One region of the Streptomyces sp. NPDC005017 genome, then DNA from elsewhere that is predicted to be linked to it. Evidence: predicted binding sites of a transcription regulator. Region 1 holds the regulator's gene; each other region holds the start of a gene.
What was found. The regulator HrcA, encoded in region 1, represses chaperone genes, less so after heat shock. The targets are predictions, from matches to a motif close to TTNGCACTCNGNNNNNCNGAGTGCNAA.
Positions count from the first base shown of each region.

Region 2: groES (co-chaperone GroES) is a predicted target of HrcA. The motif match lies at 1,510-1,536, and genes of this name have one in related genera.
Region 3: groL (chaperonin GroEL) is a predicted target of HrcA. The motif match lies at 2,274-2,300, and genes of this name have one in related genera.

Region 1 covers NZ_JBIALD010000001.1:512,952-517,193, forward strand. The annotation lists gene ACFYR0_RS02170 (DUF3097 domain-containing protein) at 155-967, opposite strand; gene ACFYR0_RS02175 (MBL fold metallo-hydrolase) at 999-1,730, opposite strand; gene hrcA (heat-inducible transcriptional repressor HrcA) at 1,909-2,925, shown strand; gene dnaJ (molecular chaperone DnaJ) at 2,926-4,059, shown strand.
Region 2 covers NZ_JBIALD010000001.1:24,113-28,354, forward strand. The annotation lists gene ACFYR0_RS00075 (polysaccharide deacetylase family protein) at 263-1,162, shown strand; gene groES (co-chaperone GroES) at 1,683-1,991, shown strand; gene groL (chaperonin GroEL) at 2,118-3,740, shown strand; gene ACFYR0_RS00090 (ester cyclase) at 3,826-4,242, opposite strand, start outside.
Region 3 covers NZ_JBIALD010000010.1:121,499-125,740, reverse strand. The annotation lists gene ACFYR0_RS17490 (NADH:flavin oxidoreductase) at 1-286, opposite strand, end outside; gene groL (chaperonin GroEL) at 489-2,111, opposite strand; gene ACFYR0_RS17480 (cold-shock protein) at 2,437-2,640, opposite strand; gene ACFYR0_RS17475 (MoaD/ThiS family protein) at 3,089-3,364, opposite strand; gene thrC (threonine synthase) at 3,361-4,242, opposite strand, start outside.

The DNA of each region.
Region 1 (4,242 bases):
GGCCCCGGAGCCCAGGGGCTCACCGGAGGGCCGGCGCCGGAGCCCAGGGGTTCACGGGACGGCGGCGCCGGAGCCCTGCCTCGGCGCCCACCGGACGGCCGGCGCCGGAGCTCCAGGGTCCACCAGACGGCCGGAGCCCCGGCCGCGCCCCGCCTCAGGGCTCGACCGGCACCGTCACATGGTCGATCAGCCGCTCCACGCAGCCCAGCAGCTCCGGCTCCAGGTCCTTGTACGACCCGACCCGTCCCAGGATCGCCTGCCACACCGCGCCGGTGTTCTCCGGCGGCCAGCCCAGGGCCCGGCACACGCCCGTCTTCCAGTCCTGGCCGCGCGGGACGCGGGGCCACTCGGCGATCCCCAGGGACGCCGGTTTCACGGCCTCCCAGATGTCGACGTAGGGGTGGCCCACCACCAGGGCGTGTTCGCCGGTCACCTCCTGCGCGATGCGCCACTCCTTGGAGCCCGGCACGAGATGGTCCACCAGGACGCCGAGGCGGGCGTCCGGACCGGGGGCGAACTCCGCGACGATCGCCGGGAGGTCGTCCACGCCCTCCAGGTACTCCACGACCACGCCCTCGATCCGCAGGTCGTCGCCCCAGACCTTCTCGACGAGCTCGGCGTCGTGGCGGCCCTCCACGTAGATCCGCCCGGCCCGGGCCACCCGCGCGCGGGCGCCGGGCACGGCCACCGAACCGGACGCCGTACGGGCGGGGCGGGCGGGGGCGGAGGACGGGCGCACGAGCGTCACCGCCCGCCCCTCCAGCAGGAAGCCGCGCGGCTCCAGCGGGAACACGCGGTGCTTGCCGAAGCGGTCCTCCAGGGTCACCGTGCCCGCCTCGCAGCGGATCACCGCGCCGCAGAAGCCGGTGCCGGGCTCCTCGACCACCAGACCCGGCTCGGCCGGGACCTCGGGAACCGGCTGGGGCTTCTTCCACGGCGGGGTGAGGTCGGCGGAGTACTGGCGCATTCGGATGACGATAGGAGAAGCCGGGGCCCCGTCAGGGCGACACGCCGAACCGCCGCGCCAGCTCGTCCCGCTGCCGCCGGACGAACGCGGCGTCCACCACCGCTCCGTGACCGGGGACGTACAGCGCGTCCTCGCCGCCCAGGGCGAGCAGCCGGTCCAGCGCGTCCGGCCAGCGGGAGGGCACCGCGTCCGGGCCCGCCTGCGGCTCGCCGGACTCCTCGACCAGATCGCCGCAGAAGACGACCTCGGGCGAACCGGGGACCAGGACCGCGAGGTCGTGGGCGGTGTGGCCGGGGCCGACGTTGGCCAGCAGGACCTGGCGGCCGCCGCCCAGGTCCAGGGTCCACTCGCCGGTGACGTGGTGGCGGGGCGCGGCCAGCGCGGCCGAGGCCTCGCGCGCCGCCTCGGCGTCCAGACCGTGGCGCACCGCGTCCGCGCGCAGTTCGTCGCCCGCGCGGGCCCCGGTCAGGGCCCCGTCCACACCCACCGCGCCGAACACCTCCGCGTCCGGGAACGCCGCAGCGCCGAAGACATGGTCGAAGTGGGGGTGGGTGAGCGCGAGATGGGTCACATCGCGGCCGGCCAGCCATGCGGCCCGCGTCCGCAGCAGTTTCCCTTCAGACAGGCTCGAACCCGCGTCGATCAGGAGCGCCGCGCCGTCTCCGAGGACCAGCCCCGCCGTGCAGTCCCACACCGGGAGCCGGCACCGGCCGACCCCTGTGGCCAGCGGCTCCCATCCCAGGTCTTCCCAAGTCACCGTCATACCGCGACGCTAACGGTGACGCCCTCGCGGGGCACGGTCGTACGGGACCGGTCTTGCCGGGGGGCCACCCGACAGCCGTACACTGGGCCGGTGAGGCTGGCACTCCCATGTTCCGAGTGCCAGGCGGGGGCAACAGAGGGACAGAGCGCCAGGGTGACGACTGCTGGAGGTGTGCGCGATGCTCAGTGAACGAAGGCTCCAGGTGCTGCGCGCCATCGTCCAGGACTACGTCGGAACCGAGGAGCCGGTCGGCTCCAAGGCCCTCACCGAGCGCCACAACCTCGGCGTCTCCCCGGCGACCGTGCGCAACGACATGGCGGCCCTGGAGGACGAGGGCTTCATCGCGCAGCCGCACACCAGCGCCGGACGGATCCCGACCGACAAGGGCTACCGGCTGTTCGTCGACAAGCTCGCCGAGGTCAAGCCGCTCACCGCCCCCGAGAAGCGGGCGATCCAGAACTTCCTCGACGGCGCCGTCGACCTCGACGACGTCGTGGCCCGCACGGTGCGGCTGCTCGCGCAGCTCACCCGGCAGGTGGCCGTCGTGCAGTACCCCTCGCTGACCCGGTCCACGGTCCGGCACGTCGAGCTGCTGTCGATGGCCCCGGCCCGGGTGATGCTGGTGCTGATCACCGACACCGGCCGGGTCGAGCAGCGGATGGTCGACTGCCCGGCGCCGTTCGGCGAGGCCTCGCTCGCGGATCTGCGGGCGCGGCTGAACAGCCGGGTGGCGGGCCGGCGCTTCACGGATGTGCCCCCGCTGGTGCAGGATCTGCCGGAGGCCTTCGAACCGGAGGACCGCGGCACGGTCCAGACGGTCCTCTCCACCCTCCTGGAGACGCTCGTCGAACAGACCGAGGAGCGGCTGATGATCGGCGGCACCGCCAATCTGACGCGCTTCGGACATGACTTCCCCCTCACCATCCGTCCCGTCCTGGAGGCCCTCGAGGAGCAGGTCGTGCTCCTCAAGCTCCTGGGCGAGGCGGGGGATTCGGGCATGACCGTGCGCATCGGTCACGAGAACGCCTACGAGGGACTCAACTCCACGTCGGTGGTGTCGGTGGGCTACGGTTCGGGCGGCGAGGCAGTCGCCAAGCTCGGCGTGGTCGGACCGACCCGCATGGATTACCCGGGAACGATGGGAGCGGTACGCGCAGTGGCACGTTACGTCGGACAGATCCTGGCGGAGTCGTAAGTGGCCACGGACTACTACGCCGTTCTCGGCGTGCGTCGCGACGCGTCGCAGGATGAGATCAAGAAGGCCTTCCGGCGGCTCGCGCGCGAGCTGCACCCGGACGTGAACCCGGACCCGAAGACCCAGGAGCGGTTCAAGGAGATCAACGCCGCCTACGAGGTGCTGTCGGACCCGCAGAAGAAGCAGGTCTACGACCTCGGCGGCGACCCGCTCTCGCAGGCCGGCGGCGCGGGCGCGGGCTTCGGCGCGGGCGGCTTCGGCAACTTCTCGGACATCATGGACGCGTTCTTCGGCACGGCGTCCCAGCGCGGCCCGCGTTCGCGTACGCGGCGCGGCCAGGACGCGATGATCCGGATCGAGGTCGAGCTCGACGAGGCGGCCTTCGGCACGACCAAGGACATCCAGGTCGACACGGCCATCGTCTGCACCACGTGCAGCGGCGAGGGCGCGGCGCCGGGCACCTCCGCGCAGACCTGCGACATGTGCCGCGGCCGTGGTGAGGTCTCCCAGGTCACCCGGTCCTTCCTGGGCCAGGTCATGACCTCGCGGCCCTGTCCGCAGTGCCAGGGCTTCGGCACCGTCGTGCCGACCCCGTGCCCGGAGTGCGCCGGTGACGGCCGGGTCCGCTCCCGCCGGACCCTGACGGTGAAGATCCCGGCCGGTGTCGACAACGGCACCCGGATCCAGCTCGCCGGCGAGGGCGAGGTCGGCCCCGGCGGTGGTCCGGCCGGCGACCTCTACGTCGAGATCCACGAGCTGCCGCACTCGACGTTCCAGCGGCGCGGCGACGACCTGCACTGCACGGTGACCATCCCGATGACGGCGGCGGCCCTCGGCACGAAGGTGCCGCTGGAGACGCTCGACGGCATGGAGGAGGTCGACATCCGGCCCGGCACCCAGTCCGGCCAGTCGATCCCGCTGCACAACCGGGGCGTCACGCACCTGCGCGGCGGCGGCCGCGGCGACCTCATCGTCCACGTCGAGGTCCAGACCCCGAACAAGCTCGACCCGGAGCAGGAGCGCCTGCTGCGCGAGCTGGCCAAACTCCGCGGCGAGGAACGCCCCCAGGGACAGTTCCAGCCGGGGCAGCAGGGGTTGTTCTCGCGGTTGAAGGACGCGTTCAACGGTCGCTGACGGGTGTCGGGCCGGCTGCCGGGGGTCCGGGGGTCGGCCCCCGGGCGGGCACGGTCAGCCGGGGCAGCAGGGACTGTTCTGGCGGTTGAAGGACGCGTTCAACGGTCGCTGACCGACGGCGCCCGACGGTTTCGCCGTACGGCTCGGGTGGCTCTCGCAAACAGGTGAAAGCCACCCGTGCCA
Region 2 (4,242 bases), 490 kb from region 1:
GTCCGGGGGAGCGGGTGGTCTGGGGTCCGGTGGGGCGGGTGGGTCGGGGCCCGGAGGAACGGGCGGCCCGGGGTCCGGGGGAGCGGGCGGCCCGGGGTCCGGGGGAGCGGGTGTTCTGGAGTCCGGGGCGGGTGGTTTCTCCGGGGGCGGCCCGGACGGGTCACGGGCCGAACGGTTCCGCGATGCCGCAGGGGGCGGCGGCGGGGGTCCCTCCGGCCGCCGGGGACGTTCCGCGGGGCGCCGGCGGAGGCCCGCTCCTCGCGTGCCGCGCGTCCGCGCCGCGCTCGCCGTGCTCGTCGCCTCCGCCATCGCCTCCGGATGCGCCGAGGGCGCTGGCCCCGAGGCCTCCGCGGCGCGGCCCGCCCCCGGGCAGCAGCCGCACCTCGAGGCGCCCCCGGCGCGCGCCCTGGACTCCTACGCCGACCGCCTGCGCGCCGACCACACCGCCCGCGCGGCCGCCACCAGGCGCTGGGGGCTGACCCGCATGCCGCTGACGCCCCCGGCCCCGCCCGCGAGGAAGCCGGTGATCGGCACCCGCAGGGGCTTCGAGGTCGACGGCCACGAGGAGCTGGGCCTCCCCCCGGTCTTCACCACCGTCCCCACCAGGGACAAGGTCGTCTTCCTCACCATCGACGACGGCGCCGAGAAGGACCCGGCCTTCCTGCGGATGATGAGCGACCTGAAGATCCCGTACACCGCCTTCCTCAGCGACTACCTGGTCAAGGAGGACTACGGGTACTTCGGGCGGATGCAGGACCGGGGCGTGGTCCTGAACAACCACACCCTGCACCACCCGTACATGCGCGCCCTGTCCTACGCCCGCCAGAAGCACGAGATCTGCGGCATGCAGGACGTCATCGAGAAGCGCTACGGCAAGCGCCCCGTGCTGTTCCGCCCGCCCTTCGGCAGCTACAACCGGGACACCCTGCGCGCCGCTAAGGCCTGCGGCCTGAAGTACGCCCCGCTGTGGAACCAGGAGGTCTTCGTCGACCGCTGGGAGTACCGCGAGCCGGACCGCGCCCTGCACCCCGGCGACATCGTCCTCAGCCACTTCCGCGGCAAGGACCAGTGGAAGGGCACCATGTCCGACATGATCCGCCGGTTCCTGCGCAAGGTGACGGACGAGGGCTACGCGGTCGCACGGCTGGAGGACTACCTGTGAGGGTGAGGCACCCGATCGCGGCCGCGCTCGCCCTGACCGCCCTCCTCGCAGGCTGCGCACGGTCCGCCCGCCGCACGGCGCCTACGACACCATCACGCTGCGGGCCGCCGCCGACTGCGGCATCGCGGCGGTCGTCCGCTGGAGCGCGACCGTCACCGGCACCCGCGCCCCCGCAGGGCTCGCCCCCGGCGCGATCGTCTCGCTGTCCTCCCACGACCCCGCCGACCCGCCCCTGCGCGACCGTACGGCCGCCGTGCTGCGGGAGATCCAGCGGCACGGGCTGACGGTGGGGAGGCTGGAGGACTACCTGTGAGCGCCTGGAGAGAACGCGCCGCGCCGGACGTCAATTGGCACTCCGCTTGACCGAGTGCTAACCCCGGTCATAGTCTCGGCTCTGGCACTCCCCACCGGAGAGTGCCAAACACGCGACGGGCAGGTCCGGCACCCGCGACGACGGATCCACCTGGTCGCCACCTCAGACAGTTAACCCCGTGAGATCTCCGAAGGGGGAGGTCGGATCGTGACGACCACCAGCTCCAAGGTTGCCATCAAGCCGCTCGAGGACCGCATCGTGGTCCAGCCGCTCGACGCCGAGCAGACCACGGCCTCCGGCCTGGTCATCCCGGACACCGCGAAGGAGAAGCCCCAGGAGGGCGTCGTCCTCGCCGTGGGCCCGGGCCGCTTCGAGGACGGCAACCGTCTGCCGCTCGACGTCCAGGTCGGCGACGTGGTCCTGTACAGCAAGTACGGCGGCACCGAGGTGAAGTACAACAACGAGGAGTACCTCGTTCTCTCGGCTCGCGACGTTCTCGCGATCATCGAGAAGTAAACACCTCGCTTCCCGCGAAGCACCTTTGCTTTCCACTGCGCCCCTGGCCCCCGCGACCGATGAGTAGCCGGGCGCCCGGGGCGCAGTTTCTTTACCCCAGACTTTTCCGAGAGGGCTACCGCTGCCATGGCGAAGATCCTGAAGTTCGACGAGGACGCCCGTCGCGCCCTTGAGCGTGGCGTCAACAAGCTTGCGGACACGGTCAAGGTGACGATCGGTCCCAAGGGCCGCAACGTCGTGATCGACAAGAAGTTCGGCGCCCCCACCATCACCAACGACGGTGTGACCATCGCCCGCGAGGTCGAGGTCGAGGACCCGTACGAGAACCTCGGCGCGCAGCTGGTGAAGGAGGTGGCGACCAAGACCAACGACATCGCGGGTGACGGTACGACCACCGCCACCGTGCTGGCCCAGGCGCTCGTCCGCGAGGGCCTGAAGAACGTCGCCGCCGGCGCCTCCCCGGCCGCCCTGAAGAAGGGCATCGACGCGGCCGTCGCCGCCGTCTCCGAGGACCTGCTCGCGACCGCCCGGCCGATCGAGGAGAAGTCCGACATCGCCGCCGTCGCCGCGCTGTCCGCCCAGGACCAGCAGGTCGGCGAGCTCATCGCCGAGGCGATGGACAAGGTCGGCAAGGACGGTGTCATCACCGTCGAGGAGTCCAACACCTTCGGCCTGGAGCTGGACTTCACCGAGGGCATGGCCTTCGACAAGGGCTACCTGTCGCCGTACTTCGTGACGGACCAGGAGCGCATGGAGGCGGTCCTGGAGGAGCCCTACATCCTCATCAACCAGGGCAAGATCTCCTCGATCCAGGACCTGCTGCCGCTGCTGGAGAAGGTCATCCAGTCCGGTGGCTCCCGCCCGCTGCTGATCATCGCCGAGGACGTCGAGGGCGAGGCCCTGTCCACCCTCGTCGTGAACAAGATCCGCGGCACCTTCAACGCGGTCGCGGTCAAGGCCCCCGGCTTCGGTGACCGCCGCAAGGCGATGCTCCAGGACATGGCGGTCCTCACCGGCGCCACGGTCATCTCCGAGGAGGTCGGCCTCAAGCTCGACCAGGCCGGTCTGGACGTGCTGGGCAGCGCCCGCCGCGTGACCGTCACCAAGGACGACACCACGCTGGTCGACGGCGCGGGCAACTCCGAGGACGTCGCGGGCCGCGTCAACCAGATCAAGGCCGAGATCGAGAACACCGACTCCGACTGGGACCGCGAGAAGCTCCAGGAGCGCCTCGCGAAGCTGGCTGGCGGCGTGTGCGTGATCAAGGTCGGCGCCGCCACCGAGGTGGAGCTGAAGGAGAAGAAGCACCGTCTGGAGGACGCCATCTCCGCGACCCGCGCCGCGGTCGAGGAGGGCATCGTCTCCGGTGGTGGCTCCGCGCTCGTCCACGCCGTGAAGGTCCTCGAGGGCAACCTCGGCAAGACCGGCGACGAGGCCACCGGTGTCTCCGTCGTCCGCCGCGCCGCCGTCGAGCCGCTGCGCTGGATCGCCGAGAACGCCGGCCTCGAGGGCTACGTCATCGTCTCCAAGGTCGCCGACCTGGAGAAGGGCAACGGCTACAACGCCGCCACCGGCGAGTACGGCGACCTGGTCAAGCAGGGCGTCATCGACCCGGTCAAGGTCACCCGCTCCGCCCTGGAGAACGCCGCCTCCATCGCCTCCCTCCTCCTGACGACCGAGACCCTGGTCGTCGAGAAGAAGGAAGAGGAGCCGGCCGAGGCGGGCCACGGCCACGGCCACTCGCACTGACGCACCACGCACCACCAGAAGGCCCGGCACCCGGTTGGGGGTGCCGGGCCTTCCGGCTGTCAGGCAGCGGAGCCCGCCGCGAGCCCTACTGCTCCAGTGCGTCCAGCGCGCCCAGCTGGGAGATCAGGCCCAGACGGTCGTACTCCCACCAGCCCTCGGCGATCTTGCCGTCGCCGCCGCAGCGGAAGACCGTCGTGCCGGTCATGGTGCACTCCTTGCCGGTGGCCGGGATGCCGAGGAAGTCGGCCTTGTTGGTGCCCTTCCAGAACCAGCGCACACAGACCCGGTCGCCCTCGCAGACCAGGTCCTCCACGGTGAACGCGAAGTCGAACGCCCCGCGCCACATCAGCATCTCGCGCCGGATGTTGTCCAGCCCGAGGACGTCCTGCTCGTTGGAGGGGTCGTGGTCGTGGTAGTGCTCGGCGATCAGGTCGTTGAGCGGCGGGAGCTCGCCCGGCGTGCCCATCGTCTGGAGCAGCCGCCGCACATTGGCCGCGTACAG
Region 3 (4,242 bases), on a different contig from region 1:
ACCCGGCCAGCTGCTCCTCCCCGTGGAACCGCGGGATCCGGGTGCTCTGTCCCGCCGAGTCGTGGCCGACGTACGTCCCCTCGGTGACGACCAGGCCGACGCCTGCCGCGGCCCGGCGGCCGTAGTAGGAGGCGACGTCCTCGCCGGGCACACCGCCGGGCGAGAACATACGGGTCATGGGCGCCATGGCGATGCGGTTCGGGACGGTCAGGCCGTTGATCGAGACGGGCCGGGAGAGGATCTCGGCCGCGCGGGAGGCGGCGGACTCGGTGGCGGTGGCGGTCATGCGGGGGCTCCTCGGGACGTGCTCGGCTAACCGGTTGGTATGTGCGCGTGCATCGTTGCACTGCCTTAAGTAAGTTCTCACGCCGGTCCGCGCATTCCCAGTCCCGTCCGGCTGTGACGCCGGACACGCCCGAGGGCGGCACCCCCCTCTCGGGGGGTGCCGCCCTCGGTCCGCAGGACGGTCGATCGAACCCGTGGGCCGATCAGAAGTCCATGTCACCGCCCGGCATGCCGCCACCGGCGGGCGCGGCGGCCTTCTCCGGCTTGTCGGCGATGACGGCCTCGGTGGTGAGGAACAGCGCGGCGATCGACGCGGCGTTCTGCAGCGCGGAACGCGTCACCTTCGCCGGGTCGATGATGCCCTCGGCGATCATGTCGACGTACTCACCCGTGGCGGCGTTCAGACCGTGGCCGACGGCCAGGTTGCGCACCTTCTCCACGACGACGCCGCCCTCGAGACCACCGTTGACGGCGATCTGCTTCAGCGGGGCCTCGAGCGCGAGCTTCACGGCGTTGGCGCCGGTCGCCTCGTCACCCTCCAGGTCCAGCTTCTCGAACACCTGGGAGGCCTGGAGCAGGGCCACGCCGCCACCGGCGACGATGCCCTCCTCGACGGCCGCCTTGGCGTTGCGCACGGCGTCCTCGATGCGGTGCTTGCGCTCCTTGAGCTCCACCTCGGTGGCGGCACCGGCCTTGATGACCGCGACGCCGCCCGCGAGCTTGGCCAGGCGCTCCTGGAGCTTCTCGCGGTCGTAGTCGGAGTCGCTGTTCTCGATCTCGGCGCGGATCTGGTTCACGCGGCCGCCCACCTGCTCCGAGGAGCCGGCGCCGTCGACGACGGTGGTCTCGTCCTTGGTGATGACGACCTTGCGGGCGCGGCCCAGGAGGTCCAGGGACGCGTTCTCCAGCTTGAGGCCGACCTCCTCGGAGATGACCTCGCCGCCCGTGAGGATGGCGATGTCGCCGAGCATGGCCTTGCGGCGGTCACCGAAGCCCGGGGCCTTGACGGCGACGGACTTGAAGGTGCCGCGGATCTTGTTGACGACCAGGGTCGACAGGGCCTCGCCCTCGACGTCCTCGGCGATGATCAGCAGCGGCTTGCCCGACTGCATGACCTTCTCCAGCAGCGGGAGGAGGTCCTTGACCGAGGAGATCTTGGAGTTGGCGATGAGGATGTACGGGTCCTCGAGCACCGCCTCCATGCGCTCCATGTCGGTCGCGAAGTAGGCGGAGATGTAGCCCTTGTCGAAGCGCATGCCCTCGGTGAGCTCGAGCTCCAGACCGAAGGTCTGCGACTCCTCGACCGTGATGACGCCTTCCTTGCCGACCTTGTCCATCGCCTCGGCGATGAGCTCGCCGATCTGCGTGTCGGCGGCGGAGATGGAGGCGGTGGAGGCGATCTGCTCCTTGGTCTCGACCTCCTTGGCCTGGTCGAGCAGGGCGCCGGAGACGGCCTCGACGGCCTTCTCGATGCCGCGCTTGAGGGCCATCGGGTTGGCACCGGCGGCCACGTTGCGCAGGCCCTCGCGGACGAGCGCCTGGGCGAGGACGGTGGCGGTGGTCGTACCGTCGCCGGCGACGTCGTCCGTCTTCTTGGCGACTTCCTTGACCAGCTCGGCGCCGATCTTCTCGTACGGGTCCTCGAGCTCGATCTCCTTGGCGATGGAGACACCATCGTTAGTGATCGTGGGGGCGCCCCACTTCTTCTCGAGGACGACGTTGCGACCCTTGGGGCCGAGCGTCACCTTGACGGCGTCCGCGAGCTGGTTCATGCCGCGCTCGAGGCCGCGCCGCGCCTCCTCGTCGAACGCGATGATCTTGGCCATGTGAAGTGGTCCCTCCAGGACTGGGGGTGATTCCTTCGGACCGCGCCCGCGCCCGCGACGGACGGCTCGCGGGCCCCGTGGTTCCTTGCCCCACACGGCCTGCGGGCCTCACCGACCCGGTCCTCGTTGTCACTCTCACCTTCAGAGTGCTAACGCCAATGATTAGCACTCGCCCCTGCCGAGTGCAAGCGGCTCCAGGGGATCGGAAGCGGCTCTCAGCCCCACGCGAACACGAGCGGGCGCACACGGGCGGGCGCACGGACGGGCGCACACGAGCGAAGGGCCCGCACCTCACGGGTGCGGGCCCTTCACAAAGAAAGAACGTTCAGGCGGTGACGCGAACCATGTCGGCCTGCGGGCCCTTCTGACCCTGCGAGATCTCGAACTCGACCCGCTGGCCCTCTTCCAGGGTGCGGTAGCCGTCCATCTGAATCGCGCTGTAGTGGACGAAGACGTCCGCACCACCGTCGACCGCGATGAAGCCGTACCCCTTCTCCGCGTTGAACCACTTGACGGTGCCCTGAGCCATGCCTAACTCCCCTATTACTGGCCCTTGCACAGATCCGCACTTCGCGGACCCGGGTCAGACCTCACCCCCCATACCCGGGGGCGTGCGCCGGAACGCGTCGACCGCGGCTGAATGTATCTGTCCAACTGCCGTCTGCAACAGGTCAATCGGACGAGAATTCAGGACGCGACCGGTCGGGAGTTTACCGAGAATTCACCCGAATTCCGGGCAAGTCGGGCCACACAAAGGGGATGAACGACGCAAAACCGCCGCACAGTTTGGCCACTTCTCGTCGGTTCCCCGACGGAACGCCTGGCGGAACTCATATGCGTCCGGCATACGAAAGGGGCGGCTTCCCCAACTCTACCGTGCTCAACCATGCAGAATTGCCCCCTCCGCTTCTCTCGCGGAGGGGGCAATTCGATGAACTCTCAGTTACCACCGTTACCGAAGGTAATTGCGGGCGGGATCAGCCGCCGGCGACCGCGGGAATGATGGAGACGCCGGCACCGTCCGGCGTGGCGGTCTCCAGGCCCTGCTCGAAGCGCACGTCGTCGTCGTTGACGTACACGTTCACGAACCGGCGCAGCCTGCCCTGGTCGTCCAGGACCCGGGCGGCGATGCCCGTGTGGTTCTTCTCCAGGTCGGCGATGACCTCGGAGAGGTTCGCGCCCTCGGCGGGAACCTCCGCCTGACCACCGGTGTAGGTGCGCAGGATGGTGGGGATGCGGACGGTCACGCTCATGAAAGGCCAGCCTCTCGGAAGGAGTCCAGGTTGGGGCGGATGGTGGCGGTCAGACCGGTGCCGGCCACCGCGTCGAGGGTCTTCAGACCGTCACCGGTGTTCAGGACCACGGTCGTCAGCGAGGGGTCGAGGACACCGCTCTCGATCAGCTTCCTCGTCACACCGACGGTCACGCCGCCGGCCGTCTCGGCGAAGATGCCCTCGGTCCGGGCGAGCAGCTTGATCGCGTCCACGATCTGCCCGTCCGTCACGTCCTCCACCACGCCGCCGGTGCGGCGGGCGATGTCGAGGACGTAGGGCCCGTCGGCCGGGTTGCCGATGGCCAGCGACTTGGCGATGGTGTCCGGCTTCTGCGGCCGCACCACGTCGTGCCCGGCCTTGAAGGCGGTGGACACCGGCGAGCAGCCCTCGGCCTGGGCACCGAAGATCTTGTACGGCCGGTCCTCGACCAGGCCCAGCCTCACCAGCTCCTGGAGGCCCTTGTCGATCTTGGTGAGCTGCGAGCCGGACGCGATCGGCACGACGATCTGGTCGGGCAGCCGCCACCCCAGCTGCTCGCAGATCTCGTACGCGAGGGTCTTGGAGCCCTCCGCGTAGTACGGCCGCAGGTTGACGTTGACGAAGCCCCAGCCCTCGCCGGCCGGGTCGCCGATGAGCTCGGAGCAGAAGCGGTTGACGTCGTCGTAGTTGCCTTCGATGCCGACCAGCTCGCCGCCGTAGACCGCGGCCATGACGACCTTGCCCTGCTCCAGGTCGTGCGGGATGAACACACAGGACCGGAAGCCGGCGCGGGCCGCCGCGGCGCCCACGGCACCGGCGAGGTTGCCGGTGGAGGAGCAGGACAGCGTGGTGAACCCGAAGGCGCGCGCGGCCTCCAG